DNA from 3 places in the Lysinibacillus sp. G01H genome. Region 1 is predicted to be linked to each of the others. Evidence: riboswitches for the same ligand, from Rfam matches in the RefSeq annotation. Region 1 holds a riboswitch; each other region holds the start of a gene.
The links. Region 1 has a riboswitch for cobalamin ahead of PSR12_RS11630 (glutaredoxin family protein). Riboswitches for the same ligand answer to the same signal wherever they lie in the genome.
Positions count from the first base shown of each region.

Region 2: another riboswitch for cobalamin. It lies ahead of PSR12_RS02790 (ABC transporter substrate-binding protein); the one in region 1 lies ahead of PSR12_RS11630 (glutaredoxin family protein).
Region 3: another riboswitch for cobalamin. It lies ahead of PSR12_RS14565 (energy-coupling factor ABC transporter permease); the one in region 1 lies ahead of PSR12_RS11630 (glutaredoxin family protein).

Region 1 covers NZ_CP118397.1:2,293,662-2,304,636, forward strand. The annotation lists gene PSR12_RS11580 (sensor histidine kinase) at 1-2,496, shown strand, start outside; gene PSR12_RS11585 (response regulator) at 2,493-3,596, shown strand; partial or broken gene PSR12_RS11590 (GNAT family N-acetyltransferase) at 3,578-3,685, shown strand; gene PSR12_RS11595 (DinB family protein) at 3,734-4,201, shown strand; gene PSR12_RS11600 (DUF3888 domain-containing protein) at 4,229-4,969, opposite strand; gene PSR12_RS11605 (hypothetical protein) at 5,060-5,464, shown strand; gene PSR12_RS11610 (Lsa family ABC-F type ribosomal protection protein) at 5,512-6,993, opposite strand; gene PSR12_RS11615 (DUF2089 domain-containing protein) at 7,685-8,050, shown strand; gene PSR12_RS11620 (SHOCT-like domain-containing protein) at 8,064-8,450, shown strand; gene PSR12_RS11625 (hypothetical protein) at 8,460-8,741, shown strand; cobalamin riboswitch at 9,098-9,275, shown strand; gene PSR12_RS11630 (glutaredoxin family protein) at 9,393-9,617, shown strand; gene nrdI (class Ib ribonucleoside-diphosphate reductase assembly flavoprotein NrdI) at 9,614-9,973, shown strand; gene nrdE (class 1b ribonucleoside-diphosphate reductase subunit alpha) at 9,970-10,975, shown strand, end outside.
Region 2 covers NZ_CP118397.1:559,114-570,088, forward strand. The annotation lists gene PSR12_RS02780 (class I adenylate-forming enzyme family protein) at 1-607, shown strand, start outside; gene PSR12_RS02785 (acyl-CoA dehydrogenase family protein) at 609-2,276, shown strand; cobalamin riboswitch at 2,334-2,516, shown strand; gene PSR12_RS02790 (ABC transporter substrate-binding protein) at 2,653-3,621, shown strand; gene PSR12_RS02795 (FecCD family ABC transporter permease) at 3,618-4,619, shown strand; gene PSR12_RS02800 (adenosylcobinamide amidohydrolase) at 4,616-6,076, shown strand; gene PSR12_RS02805 (cob(I)yrinic acid a,c-diamide adenosyltransferase) at 6,089-6,652, shown strand; gene PSR12_RS02810 (heterodisulfide reductase-related iron-sulfur binding cluster) at 7,014-9,233, shown strand; gene PSR12_RS02815 (acetyl-CoA C-acetyltransferase) at 9,430-10,635, shown strand; gene PSR12_RS02820 (3-hydroxybutyryl-CoA dehydrogenase) at 10,635-10,975, shown strand, end outside.
Region 3 covers NZ_CP118397.1:2,848,385-2,859,359, forward strand. The annotation lists gene PSR12_RS14535 (cobalt-precorrin-5B (C(1))-methyltransferase) at 1-1,092, opposite strand, end outside; gene cbiE (precorrin-6y C5,15-methyltransferase (decarboxylating) subunit CbiE) at 1-2, opposite strand, end outside; gene PSR12_RS14540 (precorrin-8X methylmutase) at 1,092-1,751, opposite strand; gene cobK (precorrin-6A reductase) at 1,764-2,525, opposite strand; gene PSR12_RS14550 (sirohydrochlorin chelatase) at 2,522-3,463, opposite strand; gene cobJ (precorrin-3B C(17)-methyltransferase) at 3,478-5,145, opposite strand; gene PSR12_RS14560 ((2Fe-2S) ferredoxin domain-containing protein) at 5,150-5,521, opposite strand; cobalamin riboswitch at 5,668-5,849, opposite strand; cobalamin riboswitch at 6,100-6,284, shown strand; gene PSR12_RS14565 (energy-coupling factor ABC transporter permease) at 6,434-7,180, shown strand; gene PSR12_RS14570 (energy-coupling factor ABC transporter substrate-binding protein) at 7,184-7,456, shown strand; gene cbiQ (cobalt ECF transporter T component CbiQ) at 7,462-8,235, shown strand; gene PSR12_RS14580 (energy-coupling factor ABC transporter ATP-binding protein) at 8,232-9,068, shown strand; gene PSR12_RS14585 (S8 family serine peptidase) at 9,248-10,975, shown strand, end outside.

The DNA.
Region 1 (10,975 bases):
TATCCTATTGAATTTGGTACGATGAAGGCTATTCAAAAGCATTATCACTGGAAATTGGTTTTAGATATAGTAGTGAGTATAGGTCATATGATAGTTGGTGCGATCTATGTCTTTACATTTTTACAGAATCGCAAGCGTAAAGAAGAGTTATTTTTTGGTCTTTTTACTATTTCATTAGGGTTTTATATGTCGTTTATCAATCAAAAAGTGTTTTTCCTGTTATTTACTGATCTATCAACGGTCAATCAATTACGTCTGCAATTAGGAATCATTCCACTTGCATTGCTTGCTTTAACATTTTTTATAAATGCGATGTATCCACAATTACTAGAAAGAAAAATTTTATACACGCTTGCCATATTGCTTGGTATCGTGTTTGTTATGTACGGTATCTATAATCCCTTTACTAAAAATGAAAGGGCCTCCTCAGAATTTGAAATGATTATGAGAAAAATAATCTATATTAGTGTCACCGCTCCGGTTATTTTCTATAATATATGGATTCTTATAAAGGTCATGCTAAAACGTCTAGAGGCTGTGCGTTATGTGCTAATAGTTATTACAGCGATTAGTTGTTATTCCATTTTACTCATTTGTAACTTTTTATTTGGGACGCCTTTTGACTATACAGAATTTTTGTTATTTTTACTAATATTATTTGGCTTTGCCTCATTATTAAATTATCGTGCCAATCAAGCATTTTTAAAAATAGCAGCATTGTCAGAAGAATTGCTTGAACATAACCAAATGAAGAATGAATTTCTTCTGAAAACATCGCATGAACTCCGTGCCCCCCTAAACGGAATATTAAATTTATCCAAATCCTTAATGGAAGGTGCTCAAGGACCATTAAAACGATCGCAACAGGAGCAAGTTATTCTAATTCACAGCGTTACACAGCGCATAGGTCATTTAGTAGAAGATTTATTGTTTTCTTCCAATCAAATGACAGGAGAATTAAGGATTAGTCTACGTAGTGTATCTCTGTCTGTTATACATGAAGTAGTGGCCGAAATTCGTAGTGTAATGCCCAAAAATAGTCAAGTAAGGGTAGCAGCAGAGATAAACTGGGATTTGCCAAAGATCTTCACGGATGAATTACGCTTTAAACAAATTTTATATAACTTGCTGCATAATGCTATTAAATTTACACAAAACGGAACAATCACAGTCACTGCGCATGTTGAACAGCAGCAGATGGTCATCCAAGTAAGTGATACAGGCTGTGGAATTGCGACACAAGAGTTAGATCGTATTTTTAACGCCTTTTATCAAGGAAACAATCATCATAATAAAGAAGGGTTAGGTTTGGGACTAAGTATTACTAAAAATATTGTTGAAAAATTAAATGGTAACATTCATGTGACAAGCACTGTAGAGGAAGGTACAACATTTACATTTACAATGCCTCTCTCAACACCAGAAAACGTAAGTAATGAACAAGCTACCATTACATCGCATACCGATACAGAAATACAGCTTCGATTACCTCTTATTTATAAAGGAAGTGATAAAAAAATACTGGTGGTAGATGACAACCATGTTAATATAAAAGCTTTAACGGAAGCATTAAGTTTAAAGGGATATACAGTGATCGCCGTAGATAATGGCTTTGATGCGATTTATTATATTAAAACCAATCATGTAGATTGTATGTTAATCGACCTAATGATGAATGGGATGTCAGGTTATGAGTTATGTAAACGTGTACGTAAACAATATGATATGCTGGAACTACCCATAATTATCTTAACTACAGTTATGAAGCAATCTGACTTACTGCAAACGTTAAAAGTTGGGGCGAATGACTATCTACAAAAGCCGATTTCTACCGATGAACTTTTTATTCGTATTGAATCTTTATTGGCTGTTCGACAATCTTCAATCGATGCGATCGAAGTAGAAATGAACTATTTATATTCACAGGTCACACCACATTTTGTATATAACACCCTTAATACGATTATTGGTTTAAGTTATACAGATATGGAAAACACACGTGAAGCTCTTTATTGTTTAGCCACTTATTTCCGTGCAAAATTGAATGTTCATTACCGAAATAGCATTGTCCCCATTGATGAGGAGATGGAACTTGTAAAAGCCTATTTATCGATTGAAAAAATGCGCTTTGGAGATCGTTTACGTATTAAATATGATATTGACGAATCTATTCAATTAGGAATCCCTGCTTTGTCCATTCAACCATTAGTTGAAAACGCAGTATTCCATGGAATCTCTAAGAAAGTAGAGGGAGGGACCATTGAATTAAGCCTACAGAGAGAGGGACAATTTGTAAGAATAAAAATCTATGATAATGGTGTAGGAATTTCAGAAGAAAAAGTGCACCAATTGCTTAATGAAGAAAGTACAAGAATTGGCTTTATGAATCCATTAAAGAAATTTAAATTAATAAAAAATGCTAGTTTACGAATTTACAGCGAAGAAGGAAAGGGAACAACAATTGTCATTTTATTACCAGAGGGTGGTGGCACATGAATATAATGATCGTTGATGATGAAAAATTGGCTATTGATGTTTTAACTATTATGGTTAAACAGCTTGCCCAATTTCAGATTAACATTAAGGGGACATTTACAAATTCAACTGAAGCCCTCCATTTTCTTGAAAAAGAAATAATAGATGTAGTGTTTTTAGATATTGAAATGATTGACACACACGGTATGCAACTTGCAAAGCAGTTACTACACAAGCAACCATCCTTACAAATTATTTTTGTTACAGCTCATACACAATTTGCAGTGGAGGCTTTTGAAGTAGAGGCAACGGATTATTTATTAAAGCCTGTACATGAAAAACGACTGATTATTGCGTTAACAAAAGCACAGAAAAAAATGGTCGTTACGTTGGCGCCGAGGGATGAGAAGAAAAACTCATTATATGCGCATACATTAGGCAGCTTTTATCTACTGGATGTTCAACATAATGTGATTAAGTGGCGTACAAGAAAAGTACGTGAACTATTTTTATATTTACTATTTCACCAAAAAAGACCTATGTTAAATGCAGTTCTTTTAGAGGAATTGTGGCCAGATTTGGACTTTGAAAAGGCAGCTAGTAATTTACATACAACTATTTATCATTTAAGAAAGATATTAAAGGACAATGGCATTCAAGATCCAATACTCTTGGTCAATAATCACTATAAATTAAATGCTGAAATTCAAACTGATTATGATGAGCTGAATCAACTATTGGAGCAGGAACAACATGATGAGAAATCTATTCAGCAGTTATTGAATTGCTATGAGGGTGATTTTTTAATAGATGAGGAGTATTTATGGGTTAATCAAATTAGGCTCCGCTTAAAGCAAGCTGTATTACATGTGCTTGAACAGTATATTGCACGTCCAAACGCTGCCCATACTTTATTAAAGTATAATTGCCTACAAAAGCTATTAGAGCTAGACGAATATAATGAACACTATATGTTTCAATTGTTAGAATTCTTAATTCAACAAAATAGAAAACAAGAATGTATAAAATTCTTTGAATCGATAGAGGCAAAATTAGCTGAAATTGATCTCCCTGTGCCAGAAAAAATTTATAGACAATACAACGAGTATATAAATCATTAGATTATCAAGAAGTGGGGAAAATTCCTCAATATACTATTTCATCAGATGGAGAATTAGAAGCAACCGTAATTTACTATAAATTAATTTAATCCATGGTATTCAATAGAACTGAAAACGTATAGAAAGGGAGCTAGTATATGAACGAAGAGCAATTATTTAAGCAAATGAAAATGTGGCGTAATTGGACTGTTGAATTTCTACGTACAATCCCTGAAAATATTGCTGATCAGATACCCGCTGGACATCATAACAATATTCGTTGGAATGCTGGTCATCTATTAGTTGGTTGGGATCATACCGTTTTTCCAGCTGTTACACAAGAAAGGCGTTTGCCCCTATCCTATCATGTAATGTTCCCAAGTGGCAGTAAACCAGATAACTGGACTGAGCAACCGCCAACAATGGATCAAATCATTATACTCCTAGAGGAACAACCCATTCTTATTGAACAAGCTTGTGAAGGACATTTACATGAACCGCTTAAAGAACCTTTTTTAGGTATGAAAACATTAGGCGACATGGTTGTCTTTCATATGAACCATGAAAATTTACACATGGGGATTATAAAAAGTATGATGCAAACGCTCTTAAAGAATGAAGCCTAACTGATGGAATCAGTTGGCTTCATTTTTCTATATATACCACGGCAACAAATCCTCCATTTTCTTACCTGGCTTACTTGTTTTATCTGTTACGATCCATGTGCCGTCTTTCTTTTGCAGTTGATAGCTTACATTTGTACCATCCGCCCTTTTAAAGACCATATAGCCTATATTACCCTTGATAAAGGTGACAGGGTCTATGACATTTTTGTAGGGAATCTTTCGATCAGGAAATAAAATATGGGTCACTATTTCCTCTGCAATCGTAGCAAGGGGTTTCATATCACTATTTATTTCAGCTTGATATTGCAATTGATCGTAATGATAGGAAGTATACGATGCTAAGTCCAGCTTAAAACTCTGCTGTATATCTAACAGTGTTGCCCTATAGAATGCGTTTATTGCTTTTTCTACATCATCTGCCTCATGTATATAGCGAAGTGTGCTGACACCAGTTGGACTGACTTCAAATGTAATGATTTCCTTACTGTAGGGTGGGGAATGTGCATGCTCAAAGGTAGTAGCTTCCACGTCAACCCTAAAGCTAAACTGACTTTCTCTGACAATCTTTAAAATTTTCACATCATATAAGCCGTACTGCTTAGGATAGCCGTAGTAATGATCAATTTCCTTTTCGATAAATGGATTAAGGATTGTAATGAATGTGTCCCTGATTAGTTGATCATCAGCTTGTTCACTTTGCGCATAAATCTTACATGGCACAATGAACATAGTGAAGATAGCCATTAAAACATAAGCAAATTTTTTCATGGAATAGTGACCTTTCTGCAGGATGATACTTTATAGAGTGCACCAATCACAGCAAATTATCGAGCATTTTTAAAGAAAGGGAGTTGAACAATGGGAAAAATAATACTGCCCTTTTTATGTATGCTTTTGTTATTTCCAACAGCTACTTGGGGGTCAGAACCTGAAGGCTTAAAATGTCCAAATCCAGATGTATTGATGAAAACAACGGAGAAAGACAAAGATGAGCTTAGTCAAGCATTAGCTGACATCATTCCAAAAGTATATGGCTCAAGCCCTGATTATCAGGAGTGGCAAATTGAGGTGATAAAGCCCATGCCCATATTAACTGGCATGGAGGAGAATTACTATAAAATGGCGGTGAACTTCTGTGGAGAAAATGTTGCTAATCACTCCTGGTTTGTTCGATTAAGGTTTCCAAGATTACTGCCAGCGCAAAGTGCATCACTAGGTGAGCTATATATCGTGAAAGAGACAAATACTAAATGGGTCCATTGATTTCAATATCATTAAAAAGGAAGAATCCATAAAATGGATTCTTCTCTTTACGACATCGCTACCGTTTTCGTTGCTACAGTTTGTTGAAATGCCTGATCATGCTCAACAATCACCATTGTGAGATGGGAGCTTTTTATAAGCTCTTCAATCTGCATGCGTGAATAGATATCAATAAAATTGAGTGGTTCATCCCAAATATATAAATGAGCCTTCTCACACAAGCTTTTAGCAATCAGGAGCTTTTTCTTTTGCCCACCAGAATAATGAGAGATATCCTTCTCAAATTGAATACGCTCAAAATCCATCTTGCGCAGGATTGATTTAAATAACGTCTCATCAATACCATACTCTTCAATAAATTCCGATAACAATCCCTTTAAATGGGATGTATCCTGTTGAACATAGGAAATGACTAGACCTGAAGCTAACTTTATGGAGCCTGTATGTTGGATGGGCTTACCTAGAATAAGTTTTAACATACTACTTTTTCCGCTTCCATTTTTGCCATCTAAAACAACTCGATCCCCTTGTGCCACTTTGAAGCTAATAGGCTTATTCACGATATGGTTATCGTATTGAATGGATACATCTGTTACAGCAACCATTTCTTTAGATGAACATGATAATGGCTCTACTTTCAATGACTCAGTTTTTTCCACATTTTTTAGCAGCTTTGATTTTTCCTCAATAGCTCTTTGTTGTCTGGATTCCAGATTCTTTGCTCGTTTCATCATCTTAGCTGCTTTATGCCCGACAAAGCCTTTGTCCAGCTTTGAACCTGAATTGGTTGTGCCATTTTTGGAGGCTTCCACTTGATTAGACCATCCTACCGAACGCTTTGAGGATTGTTTTAATCTGTCGATATCTTTTTGCAGTCGTTGATTGGTTACTTCTTCGTGCTCCTGCTGTCGATCAAAATTTAACTTCCAAGAAGAATAGTTTCCACTTTGAACGTCAATATTGGCTCTATTGATCGATAGAATATGGTCAACGCAGCCATCTAAAAAGCTTCTGTCATGTGAAATTAAAATAAATCCTTTTTTCCTGCGAAGATAATCTGAAACCGTCTTTCGTGCATCCGTGTCTAGATGATTGGTTGGCTCATCAATTAATAAAAATTGACCCTCTGTCAAAAACAACGCAGCAATCAGCACCTTTGTTTGCTCGCCATTGGATAATGTTTTAAAAGGACGATACATGACCTCTGCATCTACATGTAGGTAAGCTATTTCACGTAGACATTCCCAATCCTCTGCCTGAGGACAAATTTCCTCAAATATTTCGTGGGTATATTTATTTGGATTTGAAACAGGGTAGGGGAAATAAGTAAAGTCTACAGAAGAGATGATTTTTCCGCTATACTCATATTTTCCTAATAACAACTGAAAAAATGTTGTTTTACCTCGTCCGTTTCTACCGATAAATCCAAGTTTCCAATCCGTATCGATTTGAAAGTTGACATTCTCAAAAATATTGTCAAAGCTGCTTGGATAAGAAAAAGTTAAGTTTTGTACTTGTATCATGGACATGATAATTCCTCCTTTGTATTACAACAGTTTACTTTTCATACAAAGTCGGTCTATCCATCTATGTTTTATTTCTCCGTATAAGCAGATGGATATTAACGACTTATACGGAGTGTTACATGCGTCACAATAGTTTCTGAATCGCTCATATTTTCCCTCTCCTTTATGGGTAAATGAAAGGTGCAAAATCAACTATGAAAGCAAGAAAAAATCCCTCCAATTGTGCATTGGAAGGATTAGTCTTTCACTGAATAAATACAATTTGCCATTTGTGTCATGACAAATACAATGCAAACTGATTGTTAAAAATGGATAGACTAACCCTATATTTTGTGTTTGAAATCATTCAATTCAAATGAAAATATAGTTTAGTTCTTCATTGTCCATTCATCAGTCCTCTCATAATTGTCTTTTTATAGTAACAAATTTTTTTACAGAATACAATGTAACCTTATTTTCAATTCTAAACTGTCATTATCTAACTGATGCCGCTAGCTACAAGTAGAAATAGAAAAGACATACATAGAGTAAAGTTGAAATTGCTTAGGACAAGCAATACAGCAATGATTAATTAACATTTTTAATTTAATAATTAATTTTATTTATTTTATAATTAAAAAAAATCAATTTTTATTATTTACATATTTAATTTCTTTGTTATATAATCAACTTAACTTAAAGGAAGGAGTTCACTATGGCTTATCAAGTAATCACAAATTGCCCTGTCTGTAGTAGAACATTAAAAATTACGAAGTTACAGTGTTCTCATTGTCACACGACCATTGAAAATGAATTTGAATTGTCGAAGCTAGCATCCTTATCACAGGATCAGCTTCATTTTGTGGAAGTATTTTTAACCTGCCGAGGAAACATTAAAGAGGTTGAAAAGGAACTGGGGGTTTCGTATCCAACAGTTCGAGGCAAGCTAAACGACATTATTTCATTCCTTGGCTATGCTCAAAAAAAGAAAAATGAAGTAGACGAGAAAAAAATTGTAAGCATGCTGGAAAATGGCGAAATCACAACAGATGAAGCGATAAAGCTCTTAAAAGACGAATAGGGAGGAACGGACCATGAAAGAGGAAATCACAAAAGTGTTAACCATGATTCAAGAGGGAAAAATTGATGCGGATAAAGGATCAGAGCTGATTCAAGTGCTACAACAGAAAGAAGAATCAGAGAACAAATTTGTGGAAAAAACAAAGTATTTAGAAAAAACATTAAAGGTTCGTGTTGTATCCACCGAAAATGATAATGTTACGGTAAACTTGCCGATTAAACTTGTCAAAGCCGTACTTATGGCAGGACACAGCATCGCTGCGAGTATTCCACAATCAGAAAAATACGTAAAAGATATCGACATCAATCTTCTTCTTGAAGCAATCGAAAATGAATTAGACGGACAAATTGTAGATATAAAATCAGCAAACGGGGATTCCGTTGCAGTCTTCATTGAGTAGAGGCGACGAATGATGCATGTAAAAGTGAAAGCAAAAGATGTTCGCTTTACAGTCCCAGTTCCCTATACCGTGCTAACCATTGTCCTCTCCATTTTAACTTCTAAATGGATTCAGCAACAAGCCAATAAGTGGACAAAGGCATACTTCGATCGAAAGAACATAGACTTTACCTTTCCGCTCATCGACAAAGAAATGCTAAAGCCGATTATCAAGGAACTACAAAATTATAAGGGACTCGTGCTAGTCGATGTCAAAGCTCAGGATGGGACTGAGGTTAAGATTAGACTATAATCCCAAAGATAGAATGGTTAGAGCATGTTATGATAAAAGCATGCTCTTTTTTAATGAGTGTCATTTGAAACGTGTAAGAGATGATAATTATTTCAGGATTTACATATAGAAGCTACTATTTTTCAATGGTACTTAAAATAGAACATTTCTTTCAGAATTCTAGATACATTTTGATAGATAAAGATGTTCATCGTTTAAAATAGATTTTTGATTTGGGTATAAATGATTAGTGGTAATCTACTTGGAACTACATAATTAAAAATACTGAATAATCCAAAAATAAAGAAGTTTAGAATCTTGATTTACTTTTCATTTGAAGGATGGTACACTTAAAACTATTGAACAACAACTATATATTGTGTTCGTTTTACAAAGGTACTACTATATGTAGTTTAAAAGGGAAGTTCGGTACAATTCCGACGCTGTCCCCGCAACTGTGAAGCTGACGATGATTGCAACCACTGTGCATTTGCATGGGAAGGGAATCAGAGAATGAAGCAAAGCCAGGAGACCTGCCTTTATAAAACAAATTTATCATTTCTTCGGGGATTAAGAGATGGGAACGTCAGTATTTTTGGTATGTTAACGTTTCCATTTAGCCTATCTCTCTAGAGGAGATAGGCTTTTTATTTTATGAAAAGAGGGATTTCTATGAAACTTTATACGAAAACAATTTGTCCAAAATGCCTATGGGTAAAATCTGAACTACAACGTGCAGGACTTGAAGCTGAAATTGTTAACATCGATCATGATGAACAGGCAAAGCAAACGATTATTGACGCAGGTTTTTTAAGTGTGCCTGTTTTAGAGATGAATGAAACTTTTATAGGAGATGTTCAGGAAATTGTTTCTCAAATTGAGTTGATTGCTCTATGATCGTTTACGCGAGTCGTACAGGTAATGTCCGAAATGTTGTATCCAAATTAAAGGCAGAATGTATCGAGCTCTCGGAGGAATTGCGATTGAACAAGCCCTATCTTTTAATTACCTACACAGATGGTTTAGGTGACATTCCAGCAAAGGTACAACGTTTCTTAGAAAAAAACAGGGATTTTTGTAAAGGAGTAGTTGCCAGTGGCAATAGTAATTTCGGCCATCATGTATTTGGCGCTGCTGGTGAGAAAATCGCCGCTACCTATCATGTACCCTTAGTAAGGAAATTAGATTTACGAGGTAATCAAACGGATTACGAAGCAATACAAACGTTTTATGAAACGAGGGTAATGAGATGAAAACCTATTTAAAGCTTAATAATGACGTACTGAATCGTTATAGTACAACTGGATTACTTGAGTTAGAAAAGGACCGCGAAGCTACGCGCCGCTACTTTTTAGAGTATGTTAACGTACGTTTGCGTTATTTTATAGATATTGAGGAAAAAATCCGCTATTTAGTTGATGAGGGCTACTATGAGAAAGCATTTATCGATATGTACGAGATGGAATTTATTAAGAAGCTGTACAAGAAAGCCTATGATTATAATTTCCGCTTCCCATCCTTTATGAGCGCAAGCAAATTTTATGATAGCTATGCTATGAAAAGTCGTGACGGGGAAGAGATCTTAGAAAAGTATGAGGATCGTATTGTCATTATTGCTTTGTATTTGGCGCAAGGAAACACAACTCTAGCAGAACGCTCTGTCGAAGCAATGATGGAAGCCTACCAGCCAGCGACACCAACTGCTTTAAATAGTGGTAAGAAAGCACGTGGTGAATTAGTCAGCTGCTTTAAGTTATCAATGGATGACTCCATGAATAGTATTGCCGAAAATATTGGCTATTGTTTAGAGCTATCACGCCTTGGTGGTGGAGTTGGGGTCAACTTAACAGATTTACGTCCTTTAGGTGATCCAATTAAAGAAATATTAAATCGTGCAAGTGGTGTCATCCCAGTAGCGAAACTGTTAGAAAATTCTTTCAGTTATTCGAATCAGTTAGGGCAACGAAATGGCTCAGGTGTTGTCTATCTAAATATTTTCCATGCAGACATAGAAAATTTCATATCATCAAAAAAACCAAATGCTGATGATAAAATTCGCCTCGCAACCCTTTCAACAGGGATTATTATACCTAGTATTTTCTTCGAACTGATGAAACGTGATAAGGATATCGTCTTGTTTAGCCCATACGATATTTTTAAAGAATACGGTAAACGTATGTCTGAGCTTTCCATTTCAGACATGTACTACGAGCTACTTGATAACCCAAAAATTCGTAAAATTAAACGTTTAAATG
Region 2 (10,975 bases), 1.7 Mb from region 1:
TGTATATGGATTAACAGAGGCAGGTCCAAGTGGTTCATTATTATTTGGCAAGGAGCATGAAGCAAAGGCAGGAAGTATTGGTCAGCGGGCGCCACTTGGTACAGAATTGCGTATTGTGAATAACAGTGGAGAAGATGTAAATGTAGGCGAAGTGGGGGAAATTGTCTTGTTGGGTGAGGGTAACATGCTTGGCTACTATAAGGATGAAGTAGCAACTAATGAAGCCTTTATTGACGGTTGGTTAAAAACAGGAGATCTAGCTCGTAAGGATGAAGATGGTTTTATTTGGATTGTAGATCGTAAAAAGGATGTCATTATTTCGGGTGGTGTCAACATTTATCCGAAAGAAATTGAAGATTGTTTATTGAGCTTTGAAGGAATATTCGAGGTTGCGGTAATTGGTGTGCCACATCCGCAATGGGGCGAAACGGTAAAGGCGATGTATTCTGCTAAACAAGACATCGATGAGGAAGCTTTGAAAGCTTATTTAGAGGAACATCTTGCAAAATTTAAAATACCACGTATTTTTGAAAAAGTGGAAGCGCTACCACGCAATGCATCAGGCAAAATATTAAAACAAAATTTGAAGGGGCAAGAGGTGAGATAGCATGAAAGTATTACAAAAAGAAGCAATGCGTACTACGAACTTTTTTACGGAAGATGACACGCTTCAAAAAATAGTAGGAATGATGTTAGATAAAGAGTTTCTATCATATGCCCAACGAGAGTTAACAGATTTTGGTGAGCTATGTGCAGGTGATATTGATACGAGGGCAAAGCATACAGATCGACAGGGTGAACCTCGCCTTCAAAGATACGATGCCTATGGTGAAGAGATATCAGAGGTTTGGGTTAATGATGGCTATAAAAAAACGATTGAAGAGACATATAATACTGGGATTGTAGGTTATGTACACAAGCATATTCCGCAGCTAGGTCACAAGGGGAATTATGTTTATAGCTTTGCACAAGGTTATTTGCTATCACATGCAGAGCCAGGATTTTATTGTCCTGTAACATTGACGATGGCTACTGCCTATCTATTAGATCATTATGCAGATGAAGAGGTAAAGCAACGTTTTTTACCACATGTTTGTGCAACAGGTGACACAGATTTATATGAAGGTGCGACCTTTTTAACAGAACGTCAAGGAGGCTCTGACGTCGGTGCAAATGTGGTGGAGGCGAGAAAGGATGGCACTGCGTATCGTCTATATGGTGAAAAATACTTTGCATCCAATGCGGGCATGTGTGGTGTAGCGATGGTATTGGCACGAATAGAAGGGGCGCCAGCAGGTTCCAAAGGCTTAACGTTGTTTGCAGTTCCTTGGCGTAAAGAAGATGGTACAACAAATCATCTACGTATTCGTCGATTGAAAGATAAATTAGGCGTTCGGGCAGTTCCCTCTGGTGAGGTAGAATTTGATGGTGCACTTGCCTATGTTGTAGGGGAGCAAAATAAAGGGATTTATTATATGCTAGAAGCACTAAATCTCTCAAGAATTTGTAATGCAGTCGCTTCTATTGGTATTATGCGTCGTGGCTTCTTAGAGGCAAAACATTATGTAAGCAATCGACATGCATTTGGCAAGCCCTTAACACAATACCCTATGATTCAGGATACTTTAGGGAAATTTGCAGCTAAGTTGCACGTGGAAGTAGCGACAGTTTTTGATCTTATTCAATTATACGATAAAGTGACAAGTGGACAGGGAACACAGCAAGACCTTATTATGAATCGTTTATATATTGCCATTATGAAAAAGGAAACGGCAGAGCAAGCTGTTCACTATGCTAGTGAGGCAATTGAATTACACGGGGGTAATGGCTATATAGAAGACTTTGTAACGCCCCGCTTATTAAGAGACGCGCAAGTGTTGACGGTGTGGGAGGGGACGGCTAATATTTTGGCCTTAGAACTCATTCGTTTAGTGGATAAGTTTCATGCACATGAACTGTTTGTCTGTGAGATGGAGGAACGATTAGAGAAATTAGCTGACAGCTCACTAGTACAAATCGTTAAAGAACAATTGGCGAATATTTCTATAAAACTGCAAATTTTTAGCGCTTTAGACGAGGCAACGAAAACTTTTGAAGCAAAAGGTATGGCTGAAAAAATGGCTCACCTTTATGAAAGTGTCATTGCGGTTGAGTGGGCACATAAATTTGGTGGAAAATATGAAAAACTAGCGGACGTTTATTTAGAACAGACATGGTCATTAAGAGAAATGGGTGCTCAAATGAAAACAGTCCAATACTTTTCTGAAATTGTATAATGGCCGGGGAGTCGTCTTGAATGGAGGCGACTTCTTTCATTTTCATGTATAATGAAATCAACTGAATATTATAAAGGTTCTTTACTTAAGTAAAGTGAAAAGGGAAATCGGTGTAATTCCGATGCGGTCCCGCCACTGTAAGTGTGAGTTTTTTCAAATGATGCCACTGAAGATTTCGGGAAGGCTTGAAAAATCGCAAGTAGCACTAGCCAGGAGACCTGCCTTTATAACGACATGACAACCTACGAGGATAGGGTGGTGGATTTTGTATCAGTTTTTTGGTGCGATTTTGCCCCCTCATCGTTCAAAGATGAGGGGTTTTATTTTGATGCAAAATAAAGCGAAATGTCGCATGGACCAACGAAGGAGGATTCACATGAAGAAATTTTGGAAAATAGGATTATCAGCATTTTTAGCAGTAGGCTTGCTAGCTGCTTGTGGGCAGGAAGCAAAAGATAACAAGTCATCTAACGAGCAGCAAACACAGCAAGAAACAGCACAGGTGGATGAAGCAACATTCCCAATGACGATAACAGATGCCCTTGGTAAGGACATTACACTTGAAGCACCTCCTGAGAAAATTGTTTCACTTATTCCGAGTAATACTGAAATCCTTTTTGGACTAGGTTTAAATGATGAAATAGTTGGTGTTACTGACAACGACGATTATCCGCCAGAGGCAGCTGAGAAGGATAAGGTTGGCGGTATGGAGTACGATATTGAAAAAATTATTGCCTTAAAACCAGATATCGTTTTTTCACACGAATCTAGCATGTCTCTTTCAGAAGAGGCTATTGCACAGCTTGAATCAGCAGGTTTGAAAGTTTTTGTAGTAAGAAATGCACAAGACTTTAATGAAACATATACAACAATTGAGCAACTTGGACGTGCTACAGGGAAATTACCAGAGGCAGAAAAAATTGTTGCTAATATGAAGGCGAAAGTAGAAGAAGTTTTGTCTAAAGTCAAGGATGTTGAACCCAAAAAAGTGTTAGTTGAAGCATCAGATGAGCCAGATATTTATACATCTGGCAATGGTACGTTTATGAACGCGATGCTTGAAATGATCAATGCAGAGAATGTAGCTGTAGATGGCGATAATTGGTATAAAATTGATGCAGAACAAATTATCGCAAAAAATCCAGATGTCATCGTGGTGACATATCATTATGTACCAGATATTTTAACGAAAATACCAAAACGGGCGGGCTTTGATACGATTAATGCCGTAAAAAATAATGCGATTGTGCAGGTAGATGAAAGTACAACAAGTCGTCAAGGGCCACGTTTAGCAGAAGGTCTAGAAGAATTAGCAAAAGCAATCTATCCTGAGGTATTTAAGTGAAAAAAATAGCACTAGCCTATACACTAACATGTACGCTTCTTCTTATTAGCATCTGGTGTGGCGTAGCGATAGGCTCAGTTCATATTCCATTAGAAGTATTATGGAATAAGGCGGTTGATGAAACAGCCGCCAATATTTTTTGGAAAATTCGTTTGCCTCGCGTGTTATTAGCGGGACTAGTAGGCGCATCTCTAGCTATTGCTGGAGCAGCATTCCAAGGTTTATTAAAAAATCCATTAGCAGATCCATATACACTAGGGGTTTCATCAGGGGCATCTGTTGGTGCTGTTTTAACGATCTTTTTTAGTATTTCTATACCTGTTGTCGGTTTGTATGCGCTGCCAACCTTCAGTATGATTGGTGCTATCATCACGATGGTAGTTGTTATGAGCTTTGCTAGACTCGTAGACCGCTCATTGAAAATGGAAACGTTGATATTAACAGGTGTTATTTTTAGTTCATTTTTAGGTTCCCTTATTTCATTAATGATTGCCTTATCTGGTGAAGAATTACGTCAGGTAATAGGCTGGCTACTTGGTTCTGTTTCGATGCGTGGTTGGCCATATGTCCAAATGATCATTCCATTTGTGATTGTAGGTTCAATTATGCTATGGACACAAAGAAGAGAACTAAATGTTTTGTTGTATGGTGAAGAACGGGCAAAACATTTAGGTGTTAATGTGAAGCGCAGTAAATATTTGATATTAGCAGGTGGCTCCATGCTCACTGGAGCGGCTGTAGCGGTTTCTGGCACAATTGGCTTTGTAGGATTAGTGGTGCCGCATATGACAAGGATGATTTGGGGTTCTGATCATCGCCATTTATTACCATTATCTTTTTTCAATGGTGCAACATTACTCATTATTTGCGACCTAGTAGCACGAACAATCATTGTGCCAAGAGAGCTACCAATTGGTGTTATTACGGCATTTATTGGAGCTCCTGTTTTCTCCTATATTTTTTATAAGCAGCGAAGAAGTAAGGGGGTACGGGCATGATTATTGTTGAACAGCTATCAGGTGGCTATGAAGATGTACCAATCGTCAAGGACATTAGTTTTACTGTTGAAAAAGGAAAAATTCTTGGTATTCTAGGGCCGAATGGTAGCGGGAAATCTACATTATTAAAAGTAATGAGTGGTATTTTACCAGCTACTGCTGGAACCATTTCGATTGATGGACAAAATATTCTTTCTTATAATGCTCGTGCTTTGGCAAAAAAAATGGCTGTATTACCACAGCTTCATGCAAATGCTTTCTCAAACAGTGTGAGAGAGGCAGTTTCACTGGGGCGCTATCCGCATCAAACAGGCTTTTTCTCGAGTTGGTCTGAACAGGACGAACAGGCTGTACAACATGCTATGCTACAAACAGGTGTAAAGCGATATGAGCATACACCAATGGAATTTTTATCTGGTGGTGAACAACAAAGAGTATTTGTAGCACAAGCCTTAGCTCAAACTGCAGAAATACTATTACTGGATGAACCAACTAATCATTTAGATATTGCCCACCAACGTCAAATTTTAGATATGGTTCGGAAGGAAGCGATGGAGTGTGGTTTAACGGTTGTTATGGTACTACACGATATGAATTTAGCCTCTCTTTATTGTGATGAATTATTGCTGATGGAAAGCGGACGAATGAGAGCACTTGGTGCACCACATGAAGTATTAATTGCCTCCCAAATTGAAGAAGTTTATCAAGCACGGGTGACTACATATGCTCATCCTGAAATACCAAAACCTCAAATTACAATGATGCCCGCAGCTACAGACTACCAACAGCGAGCTGTCATCAAAAAAGAGCATTTTATGATAACTGAACAATATATCCAACTTCAATCAGAGCTTCCTTTGAAGATCGTATCTTCGGCAGTTCATAACCCGGGTATAGGCTGGCATAATTGCTTATTAAATCGCTCAGTTCCTGGGGATTATGTCATCAGCGATGTGAAACGAGAAGTTAAAGAATTTTTAAAAAGGGAAAATTTTTCACCTACCAATACTGTTGTTATGCTAACCGCAGTACCAACAGCTCTAGTGGCCATCAATGAATTTTCAGCACCTTTTGGCAGTATAATCGTAGCTGTAACTGCTGGCGTAGGCAATGCAGTTGATGTATCTCGAGTCCATGAAAGACAAGATGATCCATATATTGGTACTATTAATACATGGGTTATCATTAATGGCTGTTTATCGGAAGAGGCATTTTTTCAGGCATTGATGACAGCAACTGAGGCAAAAACAAAGGCGTTGCAATCAGAAAATATTCGTGATGAACGAAGTGGAACTATTGCAACAGGTACTGCTACAGATAGTCTGTTAATTGCTGCAACTCAAAAAGGGGAAGAAATGCTGTATGGTGGCCCAATTACAGAAGTTGGTAAAATAATTGCAAAGGGTGTCTATGAAACAACAGTTCAGGCGATTAGGAATTACAAAAATCAGTTTTAGGAGATGAGAGAAATGAAGCTTTACACGAAAACAGGCGATACGGGGAAAACAAGTCTTATTGGAGGACGGGTTGATAAAGATAGTTTACGTGTGGAAACATATGGGGCAATTGATGAATTAAATTCCTTTATTGGGAAGGCTGTAAGTGAATTAGATCAAGCGCTTTTTAAGGATATTTTAACAGACCTAGAGACAATTCAGCATGAGCTGTTCGATGCTGGTGGAGACCTTGCTAATGTGATGAAAGAACGTCATTATAAATTAACAGAGCAACCGATTGAAGTACTTGAAGCTCGTATAGATGCTTTATCAGACGAAGCACCACCTTTACAACGTTTTATTTTACCAGGAGGTGCACCAGCAGCGGCAACTTTACACATTGCACGCACGGTTGCACGTCGAGCAGAGCGTGAGATGGTGACACTCATGAAAGAAGTTGAAGATGTACCAAAGGTTGTACAAAAATATTTAAATCGCTTATCGGATTATTTATTTGCAGCTGCACGTGTTGTAAATGCTCGCTTAAACGTTGCAGATGTTGAATATATCCGCAGTGGGAATGTTTTTAAAAAATAAAGTTTAATTTAGTAAATGTTTTTATACAAAAAATGAATTGCTAGGTATTAAGCTACGGGGCGGTATAGGTTTGTATGCAATTTTAGCAGATGTTCAAATGTCTACTGAATATGCGACATCCAACTAAGTACAAAAGGTAAGGAAAGTAAAAATTGCTACTTTGAAAAAATTCAGGGTGGCTTTTTTTCTTGTAAAATGTAAGAATATAAAATTATCAGAAATATTTCCGTTTTATGTTGACTGAATGCTCACTCATTTATTAGAATAGGAATATAATGATAAAGTGAAGTACATTTCTGTATGAACTAGCAAATTCGTCACAAAGAGAGAAAATTACGACAAACTAAAGGGGGGACCAACCATGAGTCCATTATTAATTGCTAACATTGTCTTAACAGTCGTGGTTGTGCTTTATGCAGTAGGATTGTTCTTCTACCTGTTGAAAACACGCTATAAGTATGTGCAATTGGGGAAAAAGGTTGAGTTTGATGAAAGTGTTAAAGAACGACTTCGTTATATTATGGTCAATGTATTTGGTCAAAATAAGCTATTAAAGGATCCAAAGAGTGGTTTAATACATGTTATGTTTTTCTATGGATTTTTGATGGTACAGTTAGGGGCCATTGATTTAATTTGGAAAGGACTAGCACCAGAGTCACATCTGCCACTAGGCATTTTCTATGGTGTCTTTACATTCTTCCAGGAACTAGTAGTTTTAATGATTTTAATCGCGGTAGTGTGGGCATTTTACCGCCGCTATGTTGAAAAGCTAGTGCGTCTAAAACGAGGATGGAAAAACGGCCTTGTATTAATTTTCATTGGGGGGTTAATGGTATCTACATTAATCGCTAATGGTATGGGATTAATTTGGCATGGTGAGGGATTAACTTATACGGAGCCAGTTGCTTCAAGTATTGCTGCTATTTTTGGCTTCTTACCTACATCAGTTGCCGCTGGTGTGTTTTATGTAATGTGGTGGGCACACCTTTTAATTCTATTAACATTCCTTGTATACGTACCGCAGTCTAAACATTTCCATTTAATTGTCAGTCCGCTTAATGTTTACATGAATCGTTTAGATCGTACGGGTACATTAACACCAATTGATTTTGAGGCCTTAGAAAATGCTGAAAGCGAAGAGGATATGCCTTCTATTGGGGTAGGACGCATACAGGACTTCACACAAAAGCAAATGCTCGATCTATATTCTTGTGTAGAATGCGGACGTTGTACAAACATGTGTCCAGCAACAGGAACAGGGAAAATGCTGTCTCCTATGGATTTAATCGTAAAATTGCGTGACCATTTAACATTTACGGGCGCAGTCGTAACAAAGCAAAAACCATGGGTTCCTTATCAATTCTTTGCCAATACAAAGGGTAATCAGCTTGCAATGGCAGCTGGTGCTGAAGGTGCTGTAATTGAGGATATCTACAGTCCATCTTTAATTGGCGATGTCATTACAGAAGAGGAAATTTGGGCTTGTACGACATGTCGTAACTGTGAGGATCAATGCCCTGTAATGAATGAGCATGTTGATAAAATTATTGATCTACGTCGTTATCTAACAATGACTGAAGGGAAAGTAAATCCTGATGCTCAACGTGCAATGACGAATATCGAACGACAAGGTAATCCTTGGGGCTTGAACCGCAAGGAAAAAGAAAATTGGCGTGATCTAGATCCAACAATCCAAATTCCAACTGTAAAAGAGCTGAAAAAATCTGGCGAGGAAATGGAGTATTTATTCTGGGTTGGTTCGATGGGAGCTTTCGACAATCGCTCTCAAAAAATCGCTTTAGCATTCTGCCGTCTATTAAACGAAGCTGGTGTGAAGTTTGCAATCTTAGGTAATAAAGAGAAAAACTCTGGGGATACACCTCGTCGTTTAGGGAATGAATTCTTATTCCAAGAGCTAGCTACAGCAAATATTGATGAGTTTGAGAAAAATGACGTGAAGAAAATTGTAACAATCGATCCTCACGCCTACAATATCTTTAAAAATGAATATCAAGACTTTGGTTGGAAAGGTGAAGTGTATCATCACACTGAGTTATTAAATCAGTTGATTGAGGAAAATCGTCTAGCGCTAAACTATGAGGTTCATGAAACGATTGTTTTCCATGATTCTTGTTATTTAGGCCGCTACAATGATGTATATGATGCCCCACGTGAGATCCTTCGAGGAATCCCTGGCGTGAAGCTTGTTGAAATGGAACGTAACCGCGAAACAGCGATGTGCTGTGGAGCTGGTGGTGGATTAATGTGGATGGAAGAGCATGTAGGAAATCGCATTAACGTAGCTCGAACAGAACAGGCTCTTGCAACAAATGCATCAGTTATTTCATCGGGCTGTCCTTACTGCCTAACAATGCTAGAAGATGGTACAAAGGCAAAAGAGGTTGAAGACTCTATTGGAACATTTGATGTTGCAGAATTACTAGAACGTTCAGTGTTTGGTGAAAAAGTAAAGGCAGTTAATCCTTCTTCCGAAGAAACAGAAGAAACATACGAAGAAGTGGTAGCGTCTATAGAAAATGCTCAACAAGACGAGAATACGGAAGCGAACGCAGAAAAATGATTGCTATTGCAGAAATATTTTAGTTATCTGAAAAATATAAATTGCACAATAAAAAATTGTTTTGTAGAATAAGATTAAATGGGAATGGGAGTTGAGATAATAAACTCCCATTTTTCCTCGATAGAAGTCGAGCGAGCGTTCAGTCAATAATGCTTTGCAGCTTCATCGAGAACGTAAAACAAAAGGGGTGTTTTACTTGAATAGAGCTGTAATTTTAGCAGGGGCAAGAACTGCATTTGGTAAATTTGGAGGTTCATTATCAGCATTACATGCGAGTGATTTAGGTGCGATTGCAATTAAAGGGGCATTAGAGAAAGCAAATCTTGCACCTGGGCAAGTGGATGAGGTAATTTTAGGTTCGGTTTTACAAGGGGGACAGGGGCAAATTCCTTCTCGACAGGCTGCTCTGAAGGCAAATTTACCAACAGCAGTAAAAACAGAAACAATCAATAAAGTTTGTGCTTCAGGGATGCGTGCGGTGACATTAGCAGATCAATTGATTCGTTTAGGGGACGAAGAAGTGATTATTGCGGGTGGCATGGAATCTATGTCCAATGCACCATATTATCTTCTGAATGGTCGAAATGGTTTGCGTATGGGAGATTCTACAATGGTAGATGGCATGCTATATGACGGCTTAACATGTGCTTTCGATAAAGCAAGACCGCATATGGGTAGCTATGGTAATGCAACAGCTAAAGAGTTCTCGCTAAGTCGAGAAGAACAGGACACTTGGTCAGTACGCAGTCATGAACGTGCGCTAGCCGCAATTGAAAAAGGTTACTTTGCTGAAGAAATCGTACCAGTAGAGATTCCTCAACGGAAAGGTGATCCACTTATTGTTGATACAGATGAGGCACCAAGAGCAGGAACATCTTTGGAGGTACTGGCGAAGCTAAAACCAGCCTTTGACAAAGATGGCACGATTACAGCAGGTAATGCACCTGGGGTTAACGACGGTGCATGTGCACTTGTTGTCATGAGTGAGGAACGTGCAAAACGTGAAGGTAGAGAACCATTGGCAGTAATCGTTGGTCACGAAGAACTTGCGCTTGAGCCAGAAAACTTCCCACAAACACCAGGTCTTGTTATTAATAAATTACTGAAAAAGACTAATAAATCATTAGCAGATATTGATTTAATTGAAATCAATGAAGCCTTTGCAGCGGTAGCTTTAGTCAGCAAGCAGTTGGCAGATTTAGATGCAGAAAAAGTGAATGTTAATGGCGGTGCAGTTGCTTTAGGTCATCCTATTGGGGCATCTGGAGCACGTATCATATTAACACTTGCACAGGAATTGAAGCGTCGTGGCGGTGGCATTGGCATTGCCGCAATTTGTTCAGGCGGCGGCCAAGGTGATGCAATTATGATTGAAGTACCAAAAACAGGGGGACTGAACTAATGGGAATTCAAAAGGTAATGGTCATTGGTGCAGGGCAAATGGGCTCTGGTATTGCCCAAGTTTGTGCACAAGCAGGCTTTGATGTGAAATTGAACGATATCAAACAAGAATTTTTTGAGCGTGGTTTAGGGGTTATTACCAAAAATTTGTCACGTGATGTAGAAAAAGGGCGCAAAACAGAAGATGAGAAGGCTGCTGTTCTAAGTCGAATTAGTATGTCACTAGATTTACAGGATGCTAGTGATGTAGATATTATTATTGAAGCAGCTGTGGAAAATATGGAAATTAAGCAATCCATTTTTAAGCAACTTGATGGCATTGCGCCAGCCCATGCTATTTT
Region 3 (10,975 bases), 550 kb from region 1:
ATCAGCCCTTCCTAATAATTGTCCCTGCATCGAATAGATCGATGTGGAAAGCGTTAAACCGCCCTTAATATGATGGATAGAGGAATAGCAGCAAGCCTCACATAAATGATGGAAGAACGCATCATAGCCCTTTTCCATCATCATCTCACCTACTTGTGAAGCTGTATTTGCCTCTAGAACTTGTGCTATCGTTTCTCTATCTGCCCCTATATCCTCTGCCAGTTGTGCTAAAAAATTAAAATCGATTGCTGCACTTTTGGAATGCACCATCATGACACCTTGTGCGACTTTAGAAAATTTCCCCATCATCCCAACGAGAGAAACTTGTTTGATGCCTAAACGCTTACAATGCTTTAATGTAAAACCTACAAAGTCACCCATTTCAATAAATGCTTCTTCTGCTAGATGTGGATATTGTTTCATCGCAAACTTCTCACTTCGTCCACCTGTTGTCACGACTAAATGCTCACAGCCAGCCTCTTTCGCTACACTGATGGCTTGGACAATACTGGCCATATAAGCAGAACTCGAAAAAGGCACGACGGTTCCCCTTGTGCCTAAGATTGAGATGCCCCCAAGTATACCGAGTCGTCCATTTAACGTTTTTTTAGCAATCTCCTCTCCCTTAGGTACAGAAATCACCACATTCACGCCTCGAGTAATGTGAAATTCGTCCAACACACCTTGGATCGTGCTATAAATCATTTTACGGGGTACAGGATTAATGGCTGCCTCTCCGACAGGCACTGGCAGGCCAGGCTTTGTGACACGCCCGACGCCAATACCTCCATCTAAATGAATCCCAGGTGTATCTGCCCAGCTCACTGTGCCAACGATGAGTGCCTGATGGGTCGCATCAGGATCATCACCAGCATCTTTAATCGTTTCACAGCTGACAGCATTTTCTTCAAATATGCATTTTTCAATTGTAAAGGTTACATCTCGACCAATAGGTAAATGAATCGTGCTTGTCTCTTGCTCCTCCTTAGTAATAAGGGCAAGCAGTGCAGCCTTTGATACAGCAGTTGCACAGGCTCCCGTCGTATAACCGTGACGCATGTCCTTGGGGTCCTTTTTTGGCTTCCGCTCCATTATTTTTTCGCCTGTTCGTCCGCTAAAAGTGAGATGGCATTTAAAGCAGCAACCGTCACTGTACTACCGCCTTTACGACCAACATTTGTAATGTACGGAATCCCTTCTAGTTTAAGCAGCTCTTCTTTTGACTCAGCTGCTGACACAAAACCAACAGGCATACCGATAATTAAATCTGGTTTTGCTAGCCCTTCTTTAATTAATCGAATCAATTCCAGCAATGCAGTTGGTGCATTACCAATGGCATAAATACCACCTTCATGTAATTTTGATGCCTTTTGCATCGAAATAATGGCACGTGTTGTATTTTGTTTTTTCGCTTCTATTGACACATCTTCATCCGCAATATAGCAATGCAAATCGCCACCATGTTTTTGGAAACGCTTTTTACCAGAGCCACTTTCAATCATTTGCACATCTGCTATGACATGACGTCCTGCAAGAATAGACTTGATACCCGCTTCAATCGCACCTGGTGTAATGATGACACTACGGCCTAGCTCGAAATCAGCTGACGCATGGATAATGCGACGTACAACTTTCCATTCATCTTCTGAGAAGTCATGCTCGCCCATTTCCTCTGCAATAATAGAGAAACTGTAATCGTAAATTTTATCTGGGTCTACCGTTAATGGTTTAAAATCTGTTTTAAAATCCATGGAAAATGCCTCCTAAATTGTATGTTCAACAGCCTGTAATACTTCTTCAAATGTTGAATATTGTTGGCCGTATTGTATATTTGGTCGTGCAATAAGAATCGTTTCAATCTGGCATGCGAGAGCTGCCTCTAGCTTCTCATCAACTGAGCCCACTTTACCGCTTTCTTTGGTAATCATCAACGTCACTCCGTATTGACGAAATAGAGCTTCATTTAATTCCTTTGAAAACGGACCTTGAATAGCCACAATATCTCGCTGCGCCACGCCAAGTGCCTCACACTTTTCCATATTATCCAGTCGTGGAAGCATACGAGCGATTACTCTTGTGTTTTCTAAGCCCTGTAAAACCTTCGTAAATGTAGCGAGTGTTTTACTTCCTGTCGTTAGCATAATGACACCGCGTTTTTCTGCAGCTAGCTGAGCTGCCTCCTCATAATCCTTTACAACAGTAATCAAAGGATGGGCATAATGTTCATGAGCTCTTTCATAGCGAATATAAGGAATCTTTGCCTGCTCTGCCGCTGCCATCGCATTTTTAGAGGCTTCCTCCGCAAATGGATGAGAAGCATCTACCACCAATCGATAGCCCTGCTCGGTCATGATGGTCGCCATTTCCTCAGCGGTCAGTCTACCGATTAAATGTGGCAGGCCAACGTCAGCAAGACTAGAGGCTGCCGATTCAGTGACGACCGTAGCGGTTACTGCATAACCTGCACGTTGTAATGCTAGGGCTAGATCCCTTGCATCACTTGTCCCTGCTAACATGAAAATCATTTTACCGGCTCCTCTTCATGATGATGGTCATGGTCATGATCGTGATGGTCATGATGGTGATCGTGATGATGCGCATGATCGTGATGCGCATGTCCATGATCGTGATCATGATGGTGATGATGATGTGCATGTCCATGTACTGCCGCATAGGCACGATAATCTTCTAGATCTTGCATACCTGTTGATGTACCGTTGATTGCCTGTTCAATACGCTCTAATAAAACATTTTGTAAACGCTCATGGTAGCCAAAATAGTTAGCAATTTGTATATCACAATCTGGATAAAGTTCAGTAAACTTCTCACACATACAATGCATGCGTTCCATCAAAATGCCTGTGAATAAAAAGTATGGTAACATGATGATTTTTTTTGCACCTAGTTTGACACAACGTTCAATTCCTTCTTCAACTCGTGGATCTGTGACACCCATAAAAGCACTTTCTACGTATTTTACAGGTAGTTTTTCCCATAGAAGTCGTGTGATCTTATAAAAATCACCATTAGCAGATGGATCACTGCCACCTCGTGCAATCAATAAAATCGCTGTTTCTTCCTGCTCTTGTTCTGAATTAAAGCCAATTTCAGCTAGGCGATCTTGTAAAATGGCAAAGATTTCATCATGGATACCAATTGTTTGACCATATGTGAAGGTAATCGTTGGATAATGCTCACGCGCATGCTCGATTTCCGCTGGAATATGCAGTTTTGAATGGCCTGCATGTAGTAAAATGATTGGTATTACATGCACCTCTGTAGCTCCCTTTTTCACACAGTTTGTAATACCTTCTTCGATGTTCGGTGAAGCAAATTCAAGGAAACAAGTTTCCACTAAAAATTGTTCATCAATACGCGGTGTCATTTGTTCGATAAATGTACGAACCTCATCATTTCCTGCTGCTAAACGGCTCCCATGGCCGACAAATAAAATAGCTTTCATCTCTCTACTCCTTACTAGTCGCCGCACGGAGCCGGCTCTACTTTTATTTTGGAAGACATATCTTGATACGTAAAATGCAGTATCTTTTTCACACGTTTAAAATATTTAAATAAGCGTTCATTTGGATGAGCATTTGCTTTATATTCTTCAATAATATCTGTAATGAGTGGAATCAGCTGCTCGGGCTCCAGCCCTTCTACAACAGGCTGTGCTGCGTGAGCCGTACGACCGACTGGTTTTGCTCCAATAAAGACATCAAATTTACTTTTGCGGTAGACGATGCCAATATCATCAAATACAGCCCGATAACATGCCATACCACAGCCATTAAAGCCGATATTTAATGTCTTCGGTAAGGACATACCGCCTAGTTTTTCTTGTAATTCCTCTGCATATGGTATCGAATCAGCCTTTTCACCGTAGCAAAAATCACAAGCCTTCAGTGATAGCACATCACCAATCGGGGTTAATAAAAATCCTACTTCCTGTAATTTCTCTGTGATCTGTTCAGGGGCAGTCGTTGGTATTTTCAAATGAATTTGATGATCTGGTGTGTATTCCATCGTCCCCTCCTCCCCAACAACCTCTGCTAACGTCATCATTTGCTGGGGAGTAAAAAATTTATTGGCTACTCCAGGGCTTACTGCTAGTTCAAATATAGATTCTATTTTTTGCTGTACAAGCTTCGGTGTTACTTTGACTGCGCTTGTCCCTTTTACCATTGCGAGTGCCGCTGTAGCCATTTCAAGAGCTGTTTTTTTCGGCTTTGACGTAGCGGCTATACTGGGTTTGTTAAATCGTCCCGCATTAGGGTCAGCCGTAAAGTCATTTCGCGCTGTTCCTGTCTCTTGGTTCATTGCCCAAGGTTCATTTTCTTCGCGTAAACGTTGATGAGGACGTAATGGCTGTTTTTCTTCACCTAGGGTATATTTACGTTGGTAACCGCGTGGCGTGATCATCTTATTGTCATAGAAAAATGTTGATGAATTCCCGATAATAACTGTTGTCAGCATACCAATATCATGTTCTAGCATTTCTGCTAGTGTTGTCATGGTCACTTCTTGACGTTCTCGATAGGCACTTTTCACCAGCCCTACTGGTGTGTCTGGCGAACGATATTCTAAGAGAATTCGCTGAGCCTCGACAATTTGTCTTGTTCGACGACCACTTTTAGGATTGTATAAAGCAATGACAAAGTCTGCCATTGCAGCTGCCTCGACACGCTTTGCAATTAAATTCCAAGGTGTTAGATGGTCACTCAAGCTGATTGTACAAGCATCGTGCATAATGGGTGCACCAAGTATGCTAGCGCATGAATTAATCGCAGAAATCCCAGGAACAATTTCTACTTCAATTCCTGTTGCTTCTGTCCAGCCTAGCTCAATTAACACCTCATATACTAATCCCGCCATACCATAGACGCCTGCATCACCACTCGAAATCACCGAGACGATGCTCCCTGCTTCTGCTTGACGAACGGCTTCCTGTGCACGCGACACTTCTTCTGTCATGCCTGTACTAACAATCGATTTTGCACTTACTAAATCTTGAATCAGCTCTACATAGGTTTTGTAGCCTATAATCATATCACTTTGTTGTAATGCCTCTACTGCACGTGTCGTAATATGCTTAAAATCTCCAGGTCCAAAGCCTACTACGAAAATTTTTCCTTTTTGCGCCATGTTGTTACCCCTCTTTCACCTTTTCGATCCCTTTAATGGCAGTTGTTTGAGCAGTACGCTGTAATGTACCTTCATGAAGTGTAAAGACATGTTCGTTGTATAAGGATTCATGATATAAATCTTGTACTAGTGTTCTAGCATGCTCTGTTGATGGCACACGATACCAGTTTCCTTGGGGGTAGGCAATTACCACACAAGCATCCTTGCATCGTCCATTACAGCGCGTTCTTGTCGTATGTATTTCTTGATCGAGTGCTTGCCGCTGTATCTCATCTCGAATGGCTAAGGTAATTTCCTCCCCATCCTTTTTCATGCAGCTACTGCCATTGCAAATAAAGAGATGTGTTTTCATCCCCTCTAAATTCCAAGTTGTCATCTTCTGTCTCCCCTCATTTGCTTTTTGGAAAAAGAAAAACCTTTACTCTATAACGAAGAGTAAAGGTTTTGTAGAAGCCAAATAAAAACGAATAGCATGAAATACAGGTACTCGCTTTCGCTTCAACTTCTCCCTCCGAAAAGTTTGCATGCACAATCAAATAAGCAGGTTTCCTGACTTAAGCTTCATTTTACTATCGCACCTTCCCAAGTTTGCACCAGTGGCTTTGCGATTTCATCAGCTATTACAGTAGCGGGGGCTGTATTGGATTTTCACCAATTTCCCTATTATCTCGAGCTATTCGAGCACTTATTGACGTTTTATATGAAATTTTTATTAGAATTTTAAATAGAAAACTGTCTTTATCATATCTTATTTTTTTAAAATTTCAATATTTCTTTAAAAATTTATGACAAATTTATCAATTTTGAATGGAACTAGGTATGAAATTTATACAATCTATATAATTTGCCCATAAATCGTTATCAGAATATTCGCCATTGACCTTTAATTATAAAAATTTATAAAAGGTATAGCATATTTATGGAAATTCATGTTACACTTTGTCGTGAAATCTCACAATTTGAATGTTTTTCGGTGCAAAGTGCTTGTCATTTTGCTTAAAAGGGAAGCCGGTTTGAGTCCGGCGCGGTCCCGCCACTGTAATAGGGAGCTTTATAGAATATGTCACTGTCCAACGGATGGGAAGACCTATAAAGCATTGAACTAGAGCCAGGAGACCTGCCGAAAAATAAGTGATCGTTTCAGCCTACGAGGATAGGTGTGCGGCTTAGCAGATGAGAATGTTATTTGCTTTTTTAGCTATGCACTTTTCCACCAGTGGAGAAGTGCTTTTTTTAATTACGCACGCAATCTTCTAAAAATCTACTAATTAGTTAGGAGGAAAGCTTTTTGAAATTTTCATGGTGGAAACTTAGTTATTTTTTACTGGCCTTTTTAATCGTGCCAAAACGTGCCTTTGCCATGCATATCATGGAAGGTTTTTTACCAATCGAATGGGCTATTTTTTGGTGGGTCATCTCTATTCCATTTATCATTCTAGGATTGCGTTCTATTCGAAAAACCGTTGATGAAAATCCTGAAACAAAAATGCTTTTGGGGCTTTCAGGAGCCTTTGCCTTTGTGCTATCCGCCTTAAAAATCCCTTCTGTTACAGGTAGCTGCTCTCACCCAACTGGTGTAGGACTTGGGACAGTACTCTTTGGCCCTCTAGCAATGAGTGTAATTGGAACAATCGTTTTATTATTTCAATCTTTATTATTAGCTCATGGAGGAATTACAACTTTAGGGGCTAATGCCTTTTCTATGGCTATTGTTGGTCCTTTTATTGCTTACTTTGTCTTTAAAGGTGCTCAAAAAGTAGGCTTGTCATTTTCACTAGCCGTATTCTTTGCAGCTATGCTTGGTGATTTAGGTACATACATTGTGACTTCTGTACAACTAGCACTAGCCTTTCCTTCAGAGGTTGGAGGCTTTATGGCATCCTTTACAAAGTTTGCAGGTATTTTTGCCTTAACTCAAATTCCTTTAGCAGTGAGTGAAGGAATTTTAACGGTCATAGTGATGAATTTCTTAAAAAAATACAATATTAGCGAACTAAAAACTTTACGTGTTTTCTCAACAAAGGAGGCACATTAACAGATGAAAAAAAATTTATTGTTATTAGCAATTGTTGTGTTATTAGCCATCATTCCCTTGTTCATACAAAAAGGTGCTGAATTTGGTGGTGCTGATGGAGAAGCAGAAGCAGCTATTGGTGAAATCAATGCGGAATATGAGCCATGGTTTGAAAGTCTATGGGAGCCACCAAGTGGTGAAATCGAAAGCTTATTATTCGTGCTACAGGCAGCTATAGGTGCTGGCTTTATTGGCTACTTCATCGGCTATATGCGTGGCAAACACAAAGAAGGTTAACCATTATGTTACTCATTGATAAGTATGCCTATCTGAATAAGCTAGCGGCCGTTCATCCGCTAGAAAAAATGATATTTTCACTTGGATTACTTCTCATAACGCTCATCATGAGAGATGAACGACTTTCACTCATTACATTTTTTGTAATGAGTGCTTTTATCATTTTAGGTGCCAAAATTCCGCTTACATACTATGGCAAACTATTATTGCTACCTGGCTTTTTCTTATTAACAAGTCTTGTATCTATTTTACTTTCTTTTACATCATCAACGAATACACTCCCTGCCCATATTTGGTCGTTTACATGGAGGAATTGGACTGTTTTTATTGGGAACGCAAGTGTGTTATCAGCGCAACAGCTGTTCTTTATTGTCCTTGGCAGCATTAGTTGTTTATACTTTTTAATTCTAACTACTTCCGTACAAGGAATATGTTATGTGCTACGACAATGGCGACTCCCCTCTTTATTAGTGGAGCTCGTCGAACTAACCTATCGTTTTATTTTTATGTTTTTAGAAAGTATGCAAAATATACATCTCGCCCAGCAAGCACGTCTCGGCTATCATTCACCGATGCAATGGCTACGCTCTGTCTCCATGCTTATTATGGCATTATTTGTGGAAATGTTTCAACGTAGCCGGGAGCTCAACAACGCCATGCAATCACGTGGAGGCGAGGCTGTCTACTGGCAAGATATGGGCTCTTATAGCAAGAAAAATTGGCTAGGCATGGCAGCAATTTTACTAGTCCTCATCGTATACGGAGGGTATTTCACATGACAACGTTTTATTTTAAACTCAACCAATTATCTTATGCCTATGCGGATGGTACGAAGGCGTTATCAGATATTACATTAAACATTCCAAAAGGTAAAAAAATCGCCATACTCGGGCATAATGGCGCGGGAAAATCAACCTTATTTCAGCATCTTAATGGTATTTTAAAACCTACAGCTGGGTCGATTTTATTCGAAGGCCACGGTCTGGAATATAATCGAAAAGCTTTAAAGACCCTACGCCAAAAAGTCGGCATTGTTTTTCAGAATGCAGATCATCAGCTTTTTTCAGGGACCGTCAAGCAAGATATAGCATTTGGCCCATTAAATCTCGGCTGGTCTACTGAAAAAACGGAAGAAAAAATAGCTTGGGCCGTTGCGCAAACCGAAGTGGAAGATTTGCTTGATAAACCCATTCATTTTTTAAGCGTAGGTCAGAAAAAACGTGTAGCAATGGCAGGTGTTTTAGCGATGGAGCCCTCTGTCCTTTTGTTAGACGAACCAACAGCAGGTCTTGATAATTATTATGCTACACAAGTATTACAATACTTAGCCAAATTAGAGGATGGTGAGAGAACCATTTTACTAGCAACCCATGACATACCTCTCGCTTATGAATGGGCCGATCTAATCATTGTTATGGAGGCTGGAAAAATCATTTACAACGGTGATCCAATCACCTTGTTTTATGAAGACGAATTGTTACATCGCGCGCATCTTGAACGTCCATGGATTTTTGAAATGGTCATAGCTTTGCAAAAAAAGAAGCTATTGCAGGAAAATATCAAAATCCCTCGTTCCAAGCAGGAGTTACAACAATTAATAGAACAGATTTAAAGCTTTTAACAATGCTAGGTATACGAAAAACAAGCCGTGTTTAGCTGTCCGTTTTTTCGTTATACCTACCAAAAATTAAAATAGCAAAGAAAAATTTTCCTCCATTACGAAACTTTTCTAATCTTTGTCCGTATTAATATAGTCGAGACTTAATTTATAACACCAAGGAGAGATAACAATTGAAAAGTTGGTATAAAAAATCAGTCGCTGTTGTAGCATCCGCTGCACTCATGGTTCCTGCTGCTTCTGCCTTTGCTGAGGCACCACAGCATAAAGCGAAAAACATGCTGGCAAACAGTGCAAAACAAACAGAGAAGAATGAAGAAAAATGGATGAGTAAGGATACAATTGTTATCAAGCATTCAGGTCTTGATAAAAACGTACATAAAAAAATTGGCTCCAAGGTCATCCGCTCCATTCCTTCATTAGGTTATGATGTTGTACAACTAAATAAAGGCGTATCAATCGAAAAAGCCGTCTCTTACTATTTAAAGCAAAACGGGATATCTAGTGTGTCTCCTAGCTACGTCTATCATTCTTTCAATAATGAAGCTGATCCTAAGAAACAAGAGATGTATCATTTAAACCTACTGCAAATGGATAAGGCACTAGAATTAGCAGGCAACCATGATGTCACAGTTGCTGTCATTGATTCTGGTGTAGATTTTAAACACCCCGATCTAAAGTCACAAGTACTCCCACCCTATAATGCAGCAGCACCTGCCGATACTACTTATTCAGGCGATCACGGAACACATGTGGCAGGTATTATCGCCGCAGCAAAAGATAATGGCGTAGGTGGGCACGGGGTTAATCCGAAAGCAAAGTTACTGCCAATTGATGTATTTAACGGCAAAGAAGGTGCTAATGATTTCATTATTGCACAGGGTATTCTTTATGCAATTGAGCAGGGCGTTGACGTTATTAATATGAGTTTAGGAGGCTATGGTGAATCTCCCCTGATGAAGGAAGCCGTTCAGAAAGCGATTGATAGTGGTATTACAATTGTGGCAGCCGCAGGAAATGAATCGACAGATGAATATTCCTTCCCCGCTTCTTTCGAAGGTGTCATTAGTGTTGGTTCAACAAATGAACGCAACAAACTATCAAGCTACTCCAATTACGGCCCGTCTGTTGATATTGTTGCACCAGGTGAAGACATTTATAGTACCGTTCATGATGCGAAGAAAGGATCTTCTTTTGTCAAGTTTAGTGGAACATCCATGGCCTCTCCTGTCGTGGCAGGTATCGCCTCTCTTCTTAAATCAAAAAACCCATCTTTAAAACCGCATCAAATAGAAGCGATTTTAGAAATGACAGCACAAGATTTGGGCGAGAAAGGTTATGATCTTACTTATGGTCACGGATTAGTTGACCCTGTAGAAGCATTACAATTTGATTTAAATAAATTACCAAAGCATTATTCAGAGACAAAGGAAGATCGCATTCAAAACGCCAAGGTCCTTACTAAAAATAAGCTAAATACAGAACAAGGTACTTTTGAACAGCAAGACGAAAAGAAATGGTATAAAGTCGATCTTGAAGAAAATGAATATGCTCAATTGACATTAAAAGGCGCTGACAAATACGACTATGCCTTTGATTTATATTTCTACCCAAATAGCGGGATTGGTGATGTAGAGCCTATCCATGTCAACGATGTTCGCGTAGGAAAAAAAGAAGGTTATCTATTTAAAGCAGATCAAAAGGGAACGCTTGTCATTGGTGTCAAAGATCATAATGGAAGCTATAGTTTAAAAGGCAAATCTACTTACATTTTCACAGCACAAACGACGAAGGACTTACCAATTGATACAGTAGACAAGTCTACGATGGAGCCTATTAAAAAGTTCCCATATAGTACAGCAGGTAAAAACTATACATTACTGTCAAAAGATCAACAACAA